2 linked regions of the Salinarimonas sp. genome follow. The protein of the gene in region 2 interacts with the protein of the main gene of each other region in a pairwise test. Links are inferred from orthologs where the notes say so. Each region holds a gene or a part of one and is shown on either strand. Other genes may lie near its edges.

Evidence for each region.
Region 1: the proteins of ABL310_RS01555 (region 2) and ABL310_RS06430 interact in binary tests that used the Escherichia coli proteins (3 or more experiments, as listed by UniProt). The link is inferred for Salinarimonas sp. from one-to-one orthologs.

What each region holds. Positions count from the first base shown.
Region 1 is NZ_CP157794.1:1,376,534-1,381,922, reverse strand. The notes cover bases 2,429-5,389. They hold ABL310_RS06430 (ABC-F family ATP-binding cassette domain-containing protein), read right to left. Parts: upstream 4,872-5,389; coding sequence 2,985-4,871; downstream 2,429-2,984. Other genes in these bases: ABL310_RS06420 (DinB family protein), read right to left, coding at 5,211-5,389; ABL310_RS06425 (hypothetical protein), read left to right, coding at 5,039-5,224. In the rest of the region: ABL310_RS06445 (ATP-binding protein), read left to right, coding at 1-126; ABL310_RS06440 (Uma2 family endonuclease), read left to right, coding at 233-832; ABL310_RS06435 (VWA domain-containing protein), read left to right, coding at 924-2,252. UniProt on the Escherichia coli protein: Genetic data indicate it may be involved in ribosome assembly or function.
Region 2 is NZ_CP157794.1:328,077-336,453, reverse strand. What follows is about bases 3,961-7,481. They hold ABL310_RS01555 (2-oxoglutarate dehydrogenase E1 component), read right to left. Parts: upstream 7,125-7,481; coding sequence 4,161-7,124; downstream 3,961-4,160. Other genes in these bases: sucD (succinate--CoA ligase subunit alpha), read right to left, coding at 7,308-7,481; odhB (2-oxoglutarate dehydrogenase complex dihydrolipoyllysine-residue succinyltransferase), read right to left, coding at 3,961-4,081. Outside these bases: ABL310_RS01575 (succinate dehydrogenase iron-sulfur subunit), read left to right, coding at 1-378; ABL310_RS01570 (AprI/Inh family metalloprotease inhibitor), read left to right, coding at 622-1,239; lpdA (dihydrolipoyl dehydrogenase), read right to left, coding at 1,332-2,735; more of odhB, read right to left, coding at 2,810-3,960; more of sucD, read right to left, coding at 7,482-8,192; sucC (ADP-forming succinate--CoA ligase subunit beta), read right to left, coding at 8,214-8,377. UniProt on the Escherichia coli protein: E1 component of the 2-oxoglutarate dehydrogenase (OGDH) complex which catalyzes the decarboxylation of 2-oxoglutarate, the first step in the conversion of 2-oxoglutarate to succinyl-CoA and CO(2).

The DNA of each region.
Region 1 (5,389 bases), 1.0 Mb from region 2 along the record:
ATCGCCAAGTCGCTCGCCGAGCTGCACGGCGGCAGCCTGCGCATCCGCTCCCAGGTCGCGGTGGGAACGGTGGTGATGATCCACCTGCCGCTGCGCGGCGCCCAGGCGCTGTCGAACGCGGCCTGAGGGCCGGCCGCCCTCCCCGCTCGCTGGAGGGCAGGGAAAGCCACCCTGGCGCCGCGAGACGTGATAGGCTCCGCCATCCGCATTCGCCGCCGCATGGGAGCCCCCGATGGCCGTCGCCGAGCCGTTGCCGATGTCCGCCGACGCGTTCCTCGCCTGGATCGTGGGCGAGAGCGAGCGCTGGGAGCTCGTCGACGGCGTGCCGCTGCGGATGATGGCGGGGGCGAAGCGGAGCCACAATGTGGTCGCGAGCAACATTCTCGTCGCCCTCGCGCCTGCGGCGAAGCGGCGGGGCTGCCGCACCACCGCGAGCGACACCGCCGTGCGCACCGGGCCGGTGAACGTGCGCTTCCCGGACGTCGTGGTCGATTGCGGCCCGCCCGACCCCGCGGCCCGCGAGGCCGCGAGCCCCACCCTGGTCGTCGAGGTGGCCTCGCCCGGCACCTCCGTCGTAGACCTCACCGACAAGCTCGACGAATACCGCCGTCACGAGGCGATCCGCCTGATCCTGCTCGTCGAGCCGGACGTGGTCGCCGCCAAGCTCTACCGCCGCGACGCCGCCGGCGGCTGGACCATGGAACGCCACGACGACCCCGCCGCGCGCATCGCCCTCCCCGAGATCGGCGCGGAGCTGGCGCTGGGGGACGTGTACGACACGCTGGAGCCGGGGCGGCGGTGGCGGGTGGTGGGGGATGAGGGGGCGGGGTGATGCGGGGGCGATCTTCGGGCGTCCCGCGCTACGCATGGTGCGTCGCCCGATCTGGACACGCGTGAGCTGCACGCCTAGGCTCGACACCGCCATGCCCACGCTCGCCAAGGGCGCCAACGCCCCGCTTCCCGCCACGGCCGCGACGGTCCGCATCCGCTGGACCTCCGCCACGCTCGCCGATGTCGACGTGTCCGCATTCCTGCTCGCCTCCGGCGGCAGGGTGCGCGGGGACGACGACATGGTCTTCTACGGCCAGCCCGCCCCTGGCCGCGAGCGGGTGCGGCAGACCGCGCTGGCGCGATCCCTCGGCGCGGCGCGGGAGACGGTTTTCGCCGTCGACCTCGCCGGCATGGAACCCGAGGTCGAGACCGTCGCCTTCGCCGCCGTGGTTCCGGCGGAGGCGCCCGGCCGTCGGCTGGCCGATCTGGCCTCCCTCGAGGCGCTGGTCGAGGCCGAGGGAGCCACCCTGTCCTTCGCCGTCGATCTCGCCGGCGCGAGCGAGGCGGCGATGACGCTCGTCACGCTCTATCGACGCGACGGCGCGTGGAAGATCCGCGCCGTGGGACAGGGCTTCGACGGCGGGCTGAAGCCGCTGGCCGAGAGCTACGGCGTCGCGGTCGAGGACGAGCCCGCGGCGCCGCCGGCGCCGAGCCCGGAAGACACCCGCGTCGTCGACCTGCGCAAGCGCCTCGTCGATCTCGCGAAGCGTGATCCCGCGCTCGCGGCCTCTGCCGAGACGGCGCTCGTCAGCCTGGAGAAGCGCGGCGTCGCCGGCCTGCGCGGCAAGGTCGCCCTCGTCCTCGACATCTCCGGCTCGATGCGGGACATGTTCAAGGACGGGCGCGTCGGCGACCTCGTCCGCCGCGTGCTGGCAACCGCGCTGCCCATCGACGACGACGGCGAGATCGACGTCTTCCTCTTCGGCGTCGGCGCGCACGCCCACGGGCCGGTGACGGAGCGCAGCTACCGCCTCTTTCCCGAGGAATGCCAGCGCCGCTACGGCTTCGAGCCCGGCACCAAGTACGGCGAGGCGATCGAGCTCGTGCGCGCGACATACCGCCCGCGTTTCGGCGACGGCCTGCCGGTCTACGTCGTCTTCGTCACCGACGGCGGAACGCAGGACGTCCGCAAGTCCAAGGACGCCATCACCGCGGCGGCGGCCGAGCCGATCTTCTGGCAATTCGTCGCCATCGGCGAGCACGAGGGCAAGGCCCCCGCCAAGATCGGCCGCACGCTGCCGCGCGGCTTCGACTTCCTCGCCATGCTCGACACGATGCCCGGCCGCGTCGTCGACAATGCCGGCTTCTTCGCGGTCCCCGACCCCTCCGCGCCGACGGACGCGGAACTCTACGACATGATGTTCGAGGAATTCCCCGATTGGCTGCGCGAGGCGCGCCGCGCGGGGGTCCTGCGCGGCTAAGGCGCGGGGGCCGCACCGCGCCATCCCCGCAGGGGATGGAGTCGGCCCGCAGCGCCAGCGGGTGGGGAGAGCCGTTCGGCGAAGATTTTCCTTCCCTGTAGGGGAAGGTGGACGGGCGGCGCAGCCGACCGGACGGATGGGGCGCGGCGCGAAGCGGCGCGTTCGGCGAAGCCGAATCCCTCCGGTTCCGGCCGGCCGCCGCCGTCCCCTTCGGCTTCGCCGAACGCGCGTGCCGCGCGCCCCATCCGTCTCGCCGCTGCGCGGCGATCCACCTTCCCCTACAGGGAAGGAACCCGCGCGGTGGAGGGGTGACCCGCCGGCCGCGCGCGGTACGGGGCGCGCGCACGTTTCCGCCGAGGATACGCTTCAACGCCATGTCCGACCCTCCGGACGCGAAGGTGCGCGGATCGCCGAGGGCTGGGAAGGCCGGCAGAATGCGCGTTTCGCGGGGACTTTCCGTTCACCGTCGTGCGGGGCCAAGGAAACGTCGCGGCCCACCCCCGCCGCCCCCCGGTCATTCCCGGCCGGAGCGCGCTCGCGCGCGGAGGGATAAGGGGGGCCCAGCACGACTCGCCCGCCGCGAAAGCGGCGTCCGCATGGCGGCGACCAGCCGCCTGGTCGGCGGCCTATAGCGCGCCTTCGGCGCGACATTTTGCGCTGGGTTCCCTTCCCCTGCGCCGCTTCGCGGCTCCGGCCGGGAATGACAGCGGTGCGCGTCCCCCAACCGAGCGCCTATCCCCCCGCCGCCTCCAACTCCCCCGATACCGCGAGCCATTCCTCTTCCGCCGCGGCCAGAGCATGCGCCGCCTCGGCGCGCTTCCTGGCGAGGTCCGAGGCCTTCGCCGCGTCCTTCTGGAAGGCCGTGCCGTCGGCGAGCGCCGCGTCGATCTTCTCGATCAGGCCCGTCATCTTCTCGATGCGCGCCTCGAGCGCGTCGCGCTGCTTGCGCAGGGGTCCGAGCGCGACGCGGCGCTCGGCGGCGGCGCGGCGCTCGCCCTGGCGGGCGGCCTTCTCGGCGCGCTCGACGGCGTCGCGGGCGGGGTCGCGCGCGGGGTCGAGGCCGCCGGAGAGGACGAGGCGGCGATACTCGTCCATGTCCCCGTCGAAGGGCTTCACCGTGCCGTCGGCGACGACCCAGAGCCGATCGGCGCAGGCCTCGATCAGGAAGCGATCGTGGCTCACGAGAATGACCGCCCCCTCGTAGTCGTTGATCGCCTCGATCAGGGCCTGGCGCGATTCGATGTCGAGATGGTTCGTCGGCTCGTCGAGGATGAGGAGGTGCGGCCCGTCGAAGGCGGCGAGGCCGAGCAGCAGCCGCGCCTTCTCGCCGCCCGAGAGCTTCGCCACCGGCGTGTCCGCCTTCGCGCCGGAAAAGCCGAAGCGGGCGGCGCGGGCGCGGATCCTCGCCTCGGGCGCCTCGCGCATGCGCTCGGCGACGTGGCCGTAGGGCGTGTCCTGGAGGCGCAGCTCGTCGAGCTGATGCTGGGCGAAATAGGCGACGTCGAGCTTCGGCGAGGCGACGACCCGGCCGTCGAGCGGGTCGAGGCGGCGGCCGACGAGCTTGCAGAAGGTGGACTTGCCGTTGCCGTTGGCGCCGAGCAGCGCGATGCGGTCGTCGGGCAGGACGGTGAGGTCGAGGCGCTTGAGGACGACGCGCTCGCCGTAGCCGGCCTGCACCTTGTCGACGCGCACCAGCGGCGGGGAGAGGGGCTTGTCCGGGCTCGGCAGGTCGAAGGGAAGCGTCGTCTCCTCGATCACGCCGGCGATCGGCGTCATCTTCTCCAGGCGCTTGAGGCGCGACTGCGCCTGGCGCGCCTTCGAGGCCTTGGCGCGGAAGCGGTCGACGAAGGCCTGGAGGTGCTTGGCCTCCGCCTCCTGCTTCGCCTTCGCCTTGGCCTGGAGCGCGGCCTGCTCGGCGCGCTGGCGGGCGAAGGAGGTATAGCCGCCGCGATAGAGCGTGAGCTTCGCCTCGCCGAGGTAGAGGATATGGTCCACCGCCTCGTCGAGGAGCTCGCGGTCGTGGCTGATGACGAGCGCGGTGTGCGGGTAGCGCGCGAGGTAGTCGTAGAGCCAGAGCGTGCCCTCGAGATCGAGATAGTTCGTCGGCTCGTCGAGCAGCAGCAGGTCCGGCTCGGTGAAGAGCACGGCGGCGAGCGCGACGCGCATGCGCCAGCCGCCGGAGAAGTCCGCGCAGGGCCGCGCCTGGGCGGCCGAATCGAAGCCGAGCCCGTGCAGGATCGCGGCGGCGCGGGCGGGGGCGGCGTGGGCGCCGATGTCGGTGAGCCGCGTCTCGATCTCGGCCCGGCGCATGCCGTCGGCGTGCTCGGCCTCGGCGAGGAGGCGGGCGCGCTCGGTGTCGGCGGCGAGCACCACGTCGATCAGGCTCTCCGGCCCGCCGGGCGCCTCCTGCGCCACCGCGCCGATGCGCACGCCCTTGGGCATGCCGATCGTGCCGCTCTCGGGCGCGACCTCGCCCATCAGGATGCGGAACAGCGTGGTCTTGCCGGCGCCGTTGCGGCCGACGATGCCGACGCGCGCCCCGTCGGGCACGGCGAAGGAGGCCTTGTCGAGGAGGACGCGTTCGCCCAGCCGGTAGGTGAGATCGTTGACGTGCAGCATGGCGCCCTATCTCCCCCAGACCGCGCGTGTTGACAAGCGATGTGGAGAGTGGGGACAGGCGCGAGGAAACGTGACGACTGCCCTGAAACCGCCGCATTCGCGCCCTCGCGCGGCCACGAGGGGCCGGCTTTCATTCACAAGCTAACAAAGGTGATTCGCGTAGCCCCATGACCGACACCGCCCGCCACTTCTGCATCACCGCCATCATCGTCGCGCTGGCGACGCTCATCGCCGGTATCGCCGTCGCCGTCGACGCCATCGCGGCCTCGCGTCGCTGCGCGCCGCCGCCGGCCGTGTCCGTATCCTGCGCACCGCCGGCGCCGCTCGTCGAGATCGACCTCAAGCGGCCGTGATCGGTCGCACGGTGGCGCCGCCGCGCCCGGTCTCGCGGTGATAGAGAATCAGATCGAAGGACGGCGCCGTGCCCGCGAGCCGGGTGAGCAGCGCATGCGCCTGGCCGCGATGGTGTGTCTGGTGATTGAAGAAGTGGTCGAGCGCCGGGGCCAGCGGCTGGGTGA
Region 2 (8,377 bases):
CAGCACGCCTCGGTGGAGCCCTGGCTGCAGACGCAGACGCCGGCGCCGGAGCACGAGTGGCGGCAGACGCCGGAGGACCGCGTCGAGCTCGACGGGCTCTACGAGTGCATCCTGTGCGCCTGCTGCACCACGGCGTGCCCCTCCTATTGGTGGAACGGCGACCGCTTCCTCGGCCCCGCCGCGCTGCTGCACGCCTACCGCTGGCTGGCCGATTCGCGCGACGAGATGACCGGCGAGCGGCTCGACAAGCTCGAGGATCCGTTCAAGCTCTACCGCTGCCACACCATCATGAACTGCGCCAACGCCTGCCCGAAGGGCCTCAACCCGGCCAAGGCGATCGCCGAGATCAAGAAGATGATGGTGACCCGCCACGTGTGAGGGCCCGCCTGCGGGGACCGCCGCGCCTGCGGCGCGCGCGCCACACCCGTTCCGAAAACGCCGCCGCCGGGTGAACCCCGTGCGGCGGCGCTCGTTTTTCAGGAGCGTTCAGGCCTGCTTCACCCTATTTCAACCACGATCGGCTAGGACGAGTTACCTCGGATGCGGCGCGAGCCGTACCCGCCGATGCGCCGGCCCCGTCGCCGGAACGCTCACGAGACGGATGAGACCCGGATGGACGCCATGACGCCCCGCCCCGCCCTCGGCCAGACTTCCCGCCGCGCCCTGCGCCTCACCGTGCTCGCGGCGACCGTCCTCGCGCTCGGCGCCTGCCAGTCCGCCCGGTTCGGCGGGCCGCAGCGCCCGGTCGTCGCGACCTCGCCCGGCGTCATCACCACGACGCCGCTCGAGCCCGGCATCGCGGCTCCGGCCGGCGTGGTCGAGGCCGAGCCGCTCGCCCCGCCGCCCGGCACGGGCGTCCTCGGCGACGGGCTCACGCAGTCGGACCAGATCGTCTCCGACGTGCCGTCCTCGCCGCAGGTGGCCGCCATCCCCGCCCCGGCGCCGGCGCAGCCGCGCGTGTCCCGCACGACCTTCGTGGGCACCTGGCGCGCCAGCGAGCCCGGCGGCGGCTCCTGCCGCGTGACGCTCTCCTCCTCGCCCTCGCTCGACCTCTACCGCGCCTCGACCTCGGGCTGCGCGAACGAGGACCTCAGCCGCATCTCGGCCTGGGACCTGCGCAACGACGAGATCTACCTCTATCGCCAGGGCGGCGCCGTGGCCGCACGCCTGCGCGCCTCGCCGGGCGCGATGCAGGGCGTCCTGTCCCGCTCCGGCGCGCCGGTGGCGCTGGCCCGCTGAGGCCGCCCGCAGCGCGTTACACCTGAAAAGAGAAAGCCCCGGGTCGCGGCGCGGCCCGGGGCTTTTCCGTTCGTCCACGGTGGGCGGCGCCCTCACATGTGCAGCGCGCGCTTCTCCACCGCCAGCGCGGCTTCCTTCACCGCCTCGGCCAGAGTCGGGTGGGCGTGGCAGGTGCGCGCCACGTCCTCGGAGGAGGCGCCGAACTCCATCGCCACCGCGATCTCGTGGATGAGGTTGCCGGCCTCGGGGCCGACGATGTGGGCGCCGAGCACGCGGTCGGTCTCGGCATGGGCGAGGACCTTGACGAAGCCGTCGGTCATCAGGTTCGCCTTGGCGCGGCCGTTGGCCGTGAAGGGGAACTTGCCGACGTTGTAGGGGATGCCCTGCGCCTTCAGGTCCTCCTCCGTCGCGCCGACGGCGGCGACCTCCGGATAGGTGTAGACCACGTTGGGGATCACGCCGTAATTCACGTGCCCGCCCTTGCCGGCGAGGAGTTCGGCCAGCGCAACGCCCTCGTCCTCGGCCTTGTGGGCGAGCATCGGGCCCGTGATCACGTCGCCGATGGCGTAGATGCCCGCGACGTTGGTGGCGAAGTGCCCGTCGGTGACGACGCGGCCCTTGTCGTCCCTGGCGACGCCGACCTCGTCCAGCCCGAGCCCGTCCGTGTAGGGCCGCCGGCCGACCGCCACGAGCACGACGTCGGCCTCGATGGTCTCGGCCTCCCCGCCCTTGGCCGGCTCGACCTTCAGCGTCACGCCCGCGTCCGTCGCGGTCGCCTCGGTGACCTTGGACGACAGCTTGAAGGTCATGCCCTGCTTGGTGAGGATCTTCTGGAACTGCTTCGCCGTGTCGGCGTCGATGCCGGCGAGGATGCGGTCGAGATACTCGATCACGGTCACCTTGGCGCCGAGCCGCCGCCAGACCGATCCGAGCTCGAGCCCGATCACGCCGCCGCCGATCAGCACGAGGTGCTCCGGGACCGTCTCCAGATCGAGCGCGCCCGTGGAGGAGACGATGCGCTTCTCGTCGATCGCGACGCCCGGCAGCGCGGTCACCTCCGAGCCCGTGGCGATGACGATGTTCTTCGTCTCGAGCGTGGTCGTCGCGCCGTCCTCGGCGGTCACCTCGACCTTGCCCGGCGCGACGATGCGGCCCGCCCCGTGGTGGGCGTCGATCTTGTTCTTCTTGAGCAGGAACTCGACGCCCTTGGTGTTGCCCTCGATCGCCTGGTCCTTGAAGGAGAGCATCTTCTTCAGGTCGAGCTTGGGCTCGCCCACCCCGATGCCGAAGGCGTCGAAATGGTGGGCGGCCTCCTCGAACAGATGCGAGGCGTGCAGCAGCGCCTTCGAGGGGATGCAGCCCACGTTGAGGCAGGTGCCGCCATGCGCCTTGCGCTTCTCGACGACGGCGGTCTTCAGCCCGAGCTGCGCCGCGCGAATGGCGCAGACGTATCCGCCCGGGCCGGTACCGATGATGACGAGATCGTAGGTGGACATGCAGCGAGCCTCGAATTCATGGGCGGCGCGCGGCGGTCCGCGCGCCGGAAAAGTGAAGAGCGATCAGGGGAGGATCACAGATCCAGCACGAGCCGCGCCGGGTCCTCCAGGGCTTCCTTCACCCGCACGAGGAAGGTCACGGCCTCCTTGCCGTCGACGATGCGGTGGTCGTAGGAGAGCGCCAGATACATCATCGGGCGCACCACGACCTGGCCGCCGCGCACCACGGGGCGCTCCTCGATGCGGTGCATGCCGAGGATGCCGGACTGGGGCGCATTGAGGATCGGCGTCGACATCAGCGAACCGTAGATGCCGCCGTTGGTGATGGTGAAGGTGCCGCCCTGCATCTCGTCGATGGAGAGCTTGCCGTCGCGGGCCTTCTTGCCGAAGACGCCGATCTGCTTCTCGATCTCGGCGATCGACATCTGGTCGGCGTCGCGCACCACCGGCACGACGAGGCCCTTCTCGGTGCCGACCGCGATGCCGACGTGGTAGTAGTTCTTGTAGACGATGTCCTGCCCGTCGATCTCGGCGTTGACGGCCGGGAGCTCCTTGAGCGCCTGCACGCAGGCCTTGGTGAAGAAGCCCATGAAGCCGAGCTTCACGCCGTGCTTCTTCTCGAATACGTCCTTGTAGGTCTTGCGCATCTCCATCACGGCCGACATGTCGACGTCGTTGAACGTCGTGAGCATGGCCGCGGTGTTCTGCGCGTCCTTGAGGCGGCGCGCGATGGTCTGGCGCAGCTTCGTCATGCGCACGCGCTCCTCGCGCGAGGCGTCGTCCGGCGCGGAGGGCGCGCGCATCTGCGCGGGGGCTGGGGCCGGCGCCGTGGGAGCCGTCGCGCCCCCGCCCGCGATGGCGGCGAGCATGTCGCCCTTGGTGACGCGCCCGTCCTTGCCGGAGGCCGCGACCTGCGCGGGATCGACGCCGCTCTCGCGGGCGAGGCGGCCGACCGCCGGGCCGTGATCCTCGGTCGAGAGGCCGGTCTTGGGCGCGTTGCCGTACCCCTGCGTCTGCACCGCGGGCTCCGCGGCCTTGGCGGCGGGCTTCTCCTCGGCCTTTTCCGGCGCCTTCTCGGCCTTCTTGGCCGGCGCCGCCGCCGCGGACGCGCCCTCGTCGATCGTGCCGAGCACGCCGCCGGGCTCGACCGTTGCGCCCTCCGCCTGCGCGATCTCGGCGATCACGCCGGACGCCGGCGCGTTCACCTCGAGCGTGACCTTGTCGGTCTCGAGCTCGACGAGCGGCTCGTCGGCGCTCACCGCCTCGCCGGGCTTCTTGAACCAGCGGGCGATGGTCGCTTCGCTGACGGATTCGCCCAATGTGGGTACGCGGATCTCTGTGGCCATCGGTTCGGGTCGCTTCGGTCGGAGGAGGAGGGGCGGGCGCCCGCCGCACGGGAGGCGGCGGGCGGCGGGGAGGCCGGGATCAGCCGGCGTAGACCTCGTCGAGGAAGGCCTGGAGCTGGTGGAGGTGCTTCGACATCAGGCCCGTCGCCGTCGCCGCGGAGGCCGGGCGGCCGGCGTAGCGCGGACGCGAGACCTTGGAGCCCGCGTGCCGCAGCACCCACTCGAGGTAGGGCTCGACGAAGGTCCAGGAGCCCATGTTCTTGGGCTCCTCCTGGCACCAGACCACGTCGGCGTTCTTGAAGCGCGAGAGCTCCTGCTGCAGCGACTTGAGCGGGAACGGGTAGAGCTGCTCCACGCGCATGAGGTAGACGTCGTTGACGCCGCGCTTCTCGCGCTCCTCGAACAGGTCGTAATAGACCTTGCCCGAGCACAGCACCACGCGGCGGATCTTGTCGTCGCGCACCAGCTGGATCTCGCCGACGCCGTAGTGCGCATCGTCGTGCAGGATGCGGTGGAAGGCCGAATCCGGGCCGAAATATTCCGCCGTCGAGACGCAGCGCTTGTGGCGGAGCAGGCTCTTGGGCGTCATCAGGATGAGCGGCTTGCGGAACTCGCGCTTCAGCTGACGGCGCAGGATGTGGAAGTAGTTCGCCGGCGTCGAGACGTTGGCGACCTGCATGTTGTCCTCGGCGCACATCTGCAGGAAGCGCTCGAGCCGGGCCGAGGAGTGTTCCGGCCCCTGGCCCTCGTAGCCGTGCGGCAGCAGGCAGACGAGGCCCGACATGCGCAGCCACTTGCGCTCGCCCGAGGAGACGAACTGGTCGAAGACCACCTGCGCGCCGTTGGCGAAGTCGCCGAACTGCGCCTCCCAGAGCGTCAGCGCGTTCGGCTCGGCCAGCGAATAGCCGTACTCGAAGCCGAGCACCGCCTCCTCCGAGAGCATCGAGTTGATGACCTCGTAATGCGCCTGGTCCTCGGCGATGTGGTTGAGCGGCGTGTAGCGCTCCTCCGTCTCCTGGTCGAGGAGCACGGAATGGCGCTGCGAGAAGGTGCCGCGCTCGCAATCCTGGCCGGACAGGCGCACGCGGTGGCCTTCGAGCAGCAGCGAGCCGAAGGCCAGCGCCTCGGCGGTCGCCCAGTCGATGCCCACGCCGCTCTCGATCATCCGGCGACGGTTGTCGAGGAAGCGCTTGATCGTGCGGTGGACGGCGAAGCCCTCCGGCACGGTGGTGAGCGCCTCGCCGATCTGCTTGAAGACCTCGTCGTCGATGCCGGTGCGCCCGCGGCGGGGATCGTCGACGTCCTCCTTCACGGCCTTGAGGCCGGCCCAGCGGCCGTCGAGCCAGTCCGCCTTGTTCGGCTTGAAGGCGGTGGCCGTATCGAACTCCTCGTCGAGGCGCTTGCGGAAGGAGGTCTTCATCTCCTCGATCTCGGCCTCGGTGACGACGCCGTCGGCGACGAGCTTCTTGGAGTAGAGCTCCAGCGCCGAGGGGTGCTGGCGGATGATCTTGTACATCCGCGGCTGGGTGAAGGACGGCTCGTCGCCCTCGTTGTGGCCGTAGCGCCGGTAGCAGAACATGTCGATGACGACCGGCTTCTGGAAGCGCTGCCGGTACTCCGTCGCGACCTTGGCGGCGAAGACGACCGATTCCGGATCGTCGCCGTTGCAGTGCAGGATCGGCGCCTCGACCATCTTCGCCACGTCGGACGGGTAGGGCGAGGACCGCGAGTAGCGCGGGTTCGTGGTGAAGCCGATCTGGTTGTTGATGATGAAGTGGATCGAGCCGCCGGTGCGGTGGCCCTTGAGGCCCGACAGCCCGAGGCACTCGGCCACGACGCCCTGGCCGGCGAAGGCCGCGTCGCCGTGGAGCAGCAGCGGCAGAACCGCGGTGCGCAGGTCCGGCGGGCAGCCGTGCTGGTCCTGCTTGGCGCGCACCTTGCCGAGCACCACGGGATCGACGATCTCGAGATGGGACGGGTTCGCGGTCAGCGAGAGATGGACGTTGTTGCCGTCGAAGGTGCGGTCGGACGAGGCGCCGAGATGGTACTTCACGTCGCCCGAGCCCTCCACCTCGTCGGGGGCGAAGGAGCCGCCCTTGAACTCGTGGAACAGCGCGCGGTGCGGCTTGCCCATCACCTGGGTGAGGACGTTGAGGCGGCCGCGATGGGCCATGCCGAGCACGATCTCCTTCACGCCGAGATTGCCGCCGCGCTTGATGATCTGCTCGAGCGCGGGGATCAGCGCCTCGCCGCCGTCGAGGCCGAAGCGCTTGGTGCCGGTGTACTTGAGATCGAGGAACTTCTCAAAGCCCTCGGCCTCGATCAGCTTGTTGAGGATGGCGCGCTTGCCCTCGCGGGTGAAGGCGATCTCCTTGTCCGGGCCCTCGATGCGCTCCTGGATCCAGGCCTTCTCGACCGGGTCGGAGATGTGCATGAACTCGACGCCGAGCGTCTGGCAATAGGTGCGCTCGAGGATCGCCAGGATCTCGCGGATGGTCCCGAACTCGAGGCCGAGCACCATGTCGAGGAAGATCTTGCGGTCGTAGTCCTCGGGCGTGAAGCCGTAATGCGCCGGCGAGAGCTCCTCGTCGGAGACGCGCTTCTCGAAGCCGAGCGGGTCGAGGTTGGCGTGCAGATGGCCGCGCATGCGGAAGGCGCGGATCATCATCAGCGCTTTCAGCGAATCGCGGGTGGCCTGCTGCACCTCCGCCTGGCTGATCTCGACGCCGCGCCCCTGCGCCTTCTTCTGGATCTTCTCGCCGAGGCTCTTCTCGACCTGCGCCCAGTTGCCGTCGAGCGCGGAGACGAGCTCGCCGTTCATCGGGATCGGCCAGTTCGGCCGCTTCCAGGAGGCGCCCTTCGCGTTCTTGGCGACGGTCGCGCTCTCCTCCTTCATCGCCCCGAAGAAGGCCTGCCACTCGGCGTCCACCGAGCGGGGGTCCTGCGTGTAGGCGGCGTAGAGATCCTCGATGTACGCGGCGTTGGTGCCGGAGAGGAAGGAGGTCTGGAGGAAACCTTCGTTGGCGTCGGTCTGGCGTGCCATGGCGATCTTACGTCCGTTTCGGCGCGGCGTCCCGCGCCTGCAGGTGTGAGGGCGAGAAGCCGCCCCCGGCTCGGTCGATCCGGTCGCCCGATCGGGCCCCCCGTTCCGGATCGGGTGGAGGACGCGAATCCTATCGCGGCCTCCCTTCGCGCGACGTTAACCGTCGCATCCGTTCACGCGGCCTCAGCCCTTGAGGACCTCGACCAGCGTCTTGCCGATGCGGGCCGGGGACGGGGACACCTTGATGCCCGCCGCCTCCATGGCCGCGATCTTGTCCTCGGCGCCGCCCTTGCCGCCGGAGATGATGGCGCCGGCATGGCCCATGCGGCGGCCGGGAGGGGCGGTGCGGCCGGCGATGAAGCCGACCATCGGCTTCTTGCGCCCGCGCTTGGCCTCGTCCGCGAGGAACTGCGCCGCGTCCTCCTCGGCCGAGCCGCCGATCTCGCCGATCATGACGATCGACTCGGTCTTGTCGTCGGCGAGGAAGAGCTCGAGCATGTCGATGAACTCGGTGCCCTTGACCGGGTCGCCGCCGATGCCGACGGCGGTGGTCTGGCCCAGGCCCTCGTTCGAGGTCTGGAACACGGCCTCGTAGGTGAGCGTGCCGGAGCGCGAGACGATGCCCACCGAGCCCTTCCTGAAGATGTTGCCCGGCATGATGCCGATCTTCGATTCGCCGGCGGTGACCACGCCCGGGCAGTTCGGCCCGATGAGCCGCGACTTCGAGCCCGAGAGCGCGCGCTTCACCTTCACCATGTCGAGGACGGGGATGCCCTCGGTGATGCAGACGATGAGCGGGATCTCGGCGTCGACGGCCTCCAGGATCGCGTCCGCGGCGCCCGGGGGCGGCACGTAGATCACCGAGGCGTCGGCGCCGGTGGCCTCGCGGGCCTCCACGACCGTGTCGAAGACGGGCAGGCCCAGATGCGTCGAGCCGCCTTTACCGGGGCTCGTGCCGCCGACCATCTTGGTGCCGTAGGCGATGGCCTGCTCGGAATGAAAGGTCCCGTTCTTGCCGGTGAAGCCCTGGCAGATGACCTTGGTGTTGGCGTCGATGAGAATGGACATGAGAGTTCGGCGTCCTTCGGCTCACGCGCCGCGCACGGCGTTGACGATCTTCTGGGCGGCGTCGTCGAGGTCGTCGGCGGGGATGACGTTGAGGCCCGACGAGCGGATGATCTCCTTGCCTTCCTCGACGTTAGTGCCCTCGAGACGCACCACGAGCGGGACCTGCAGGCCCACCGCCTTCACCG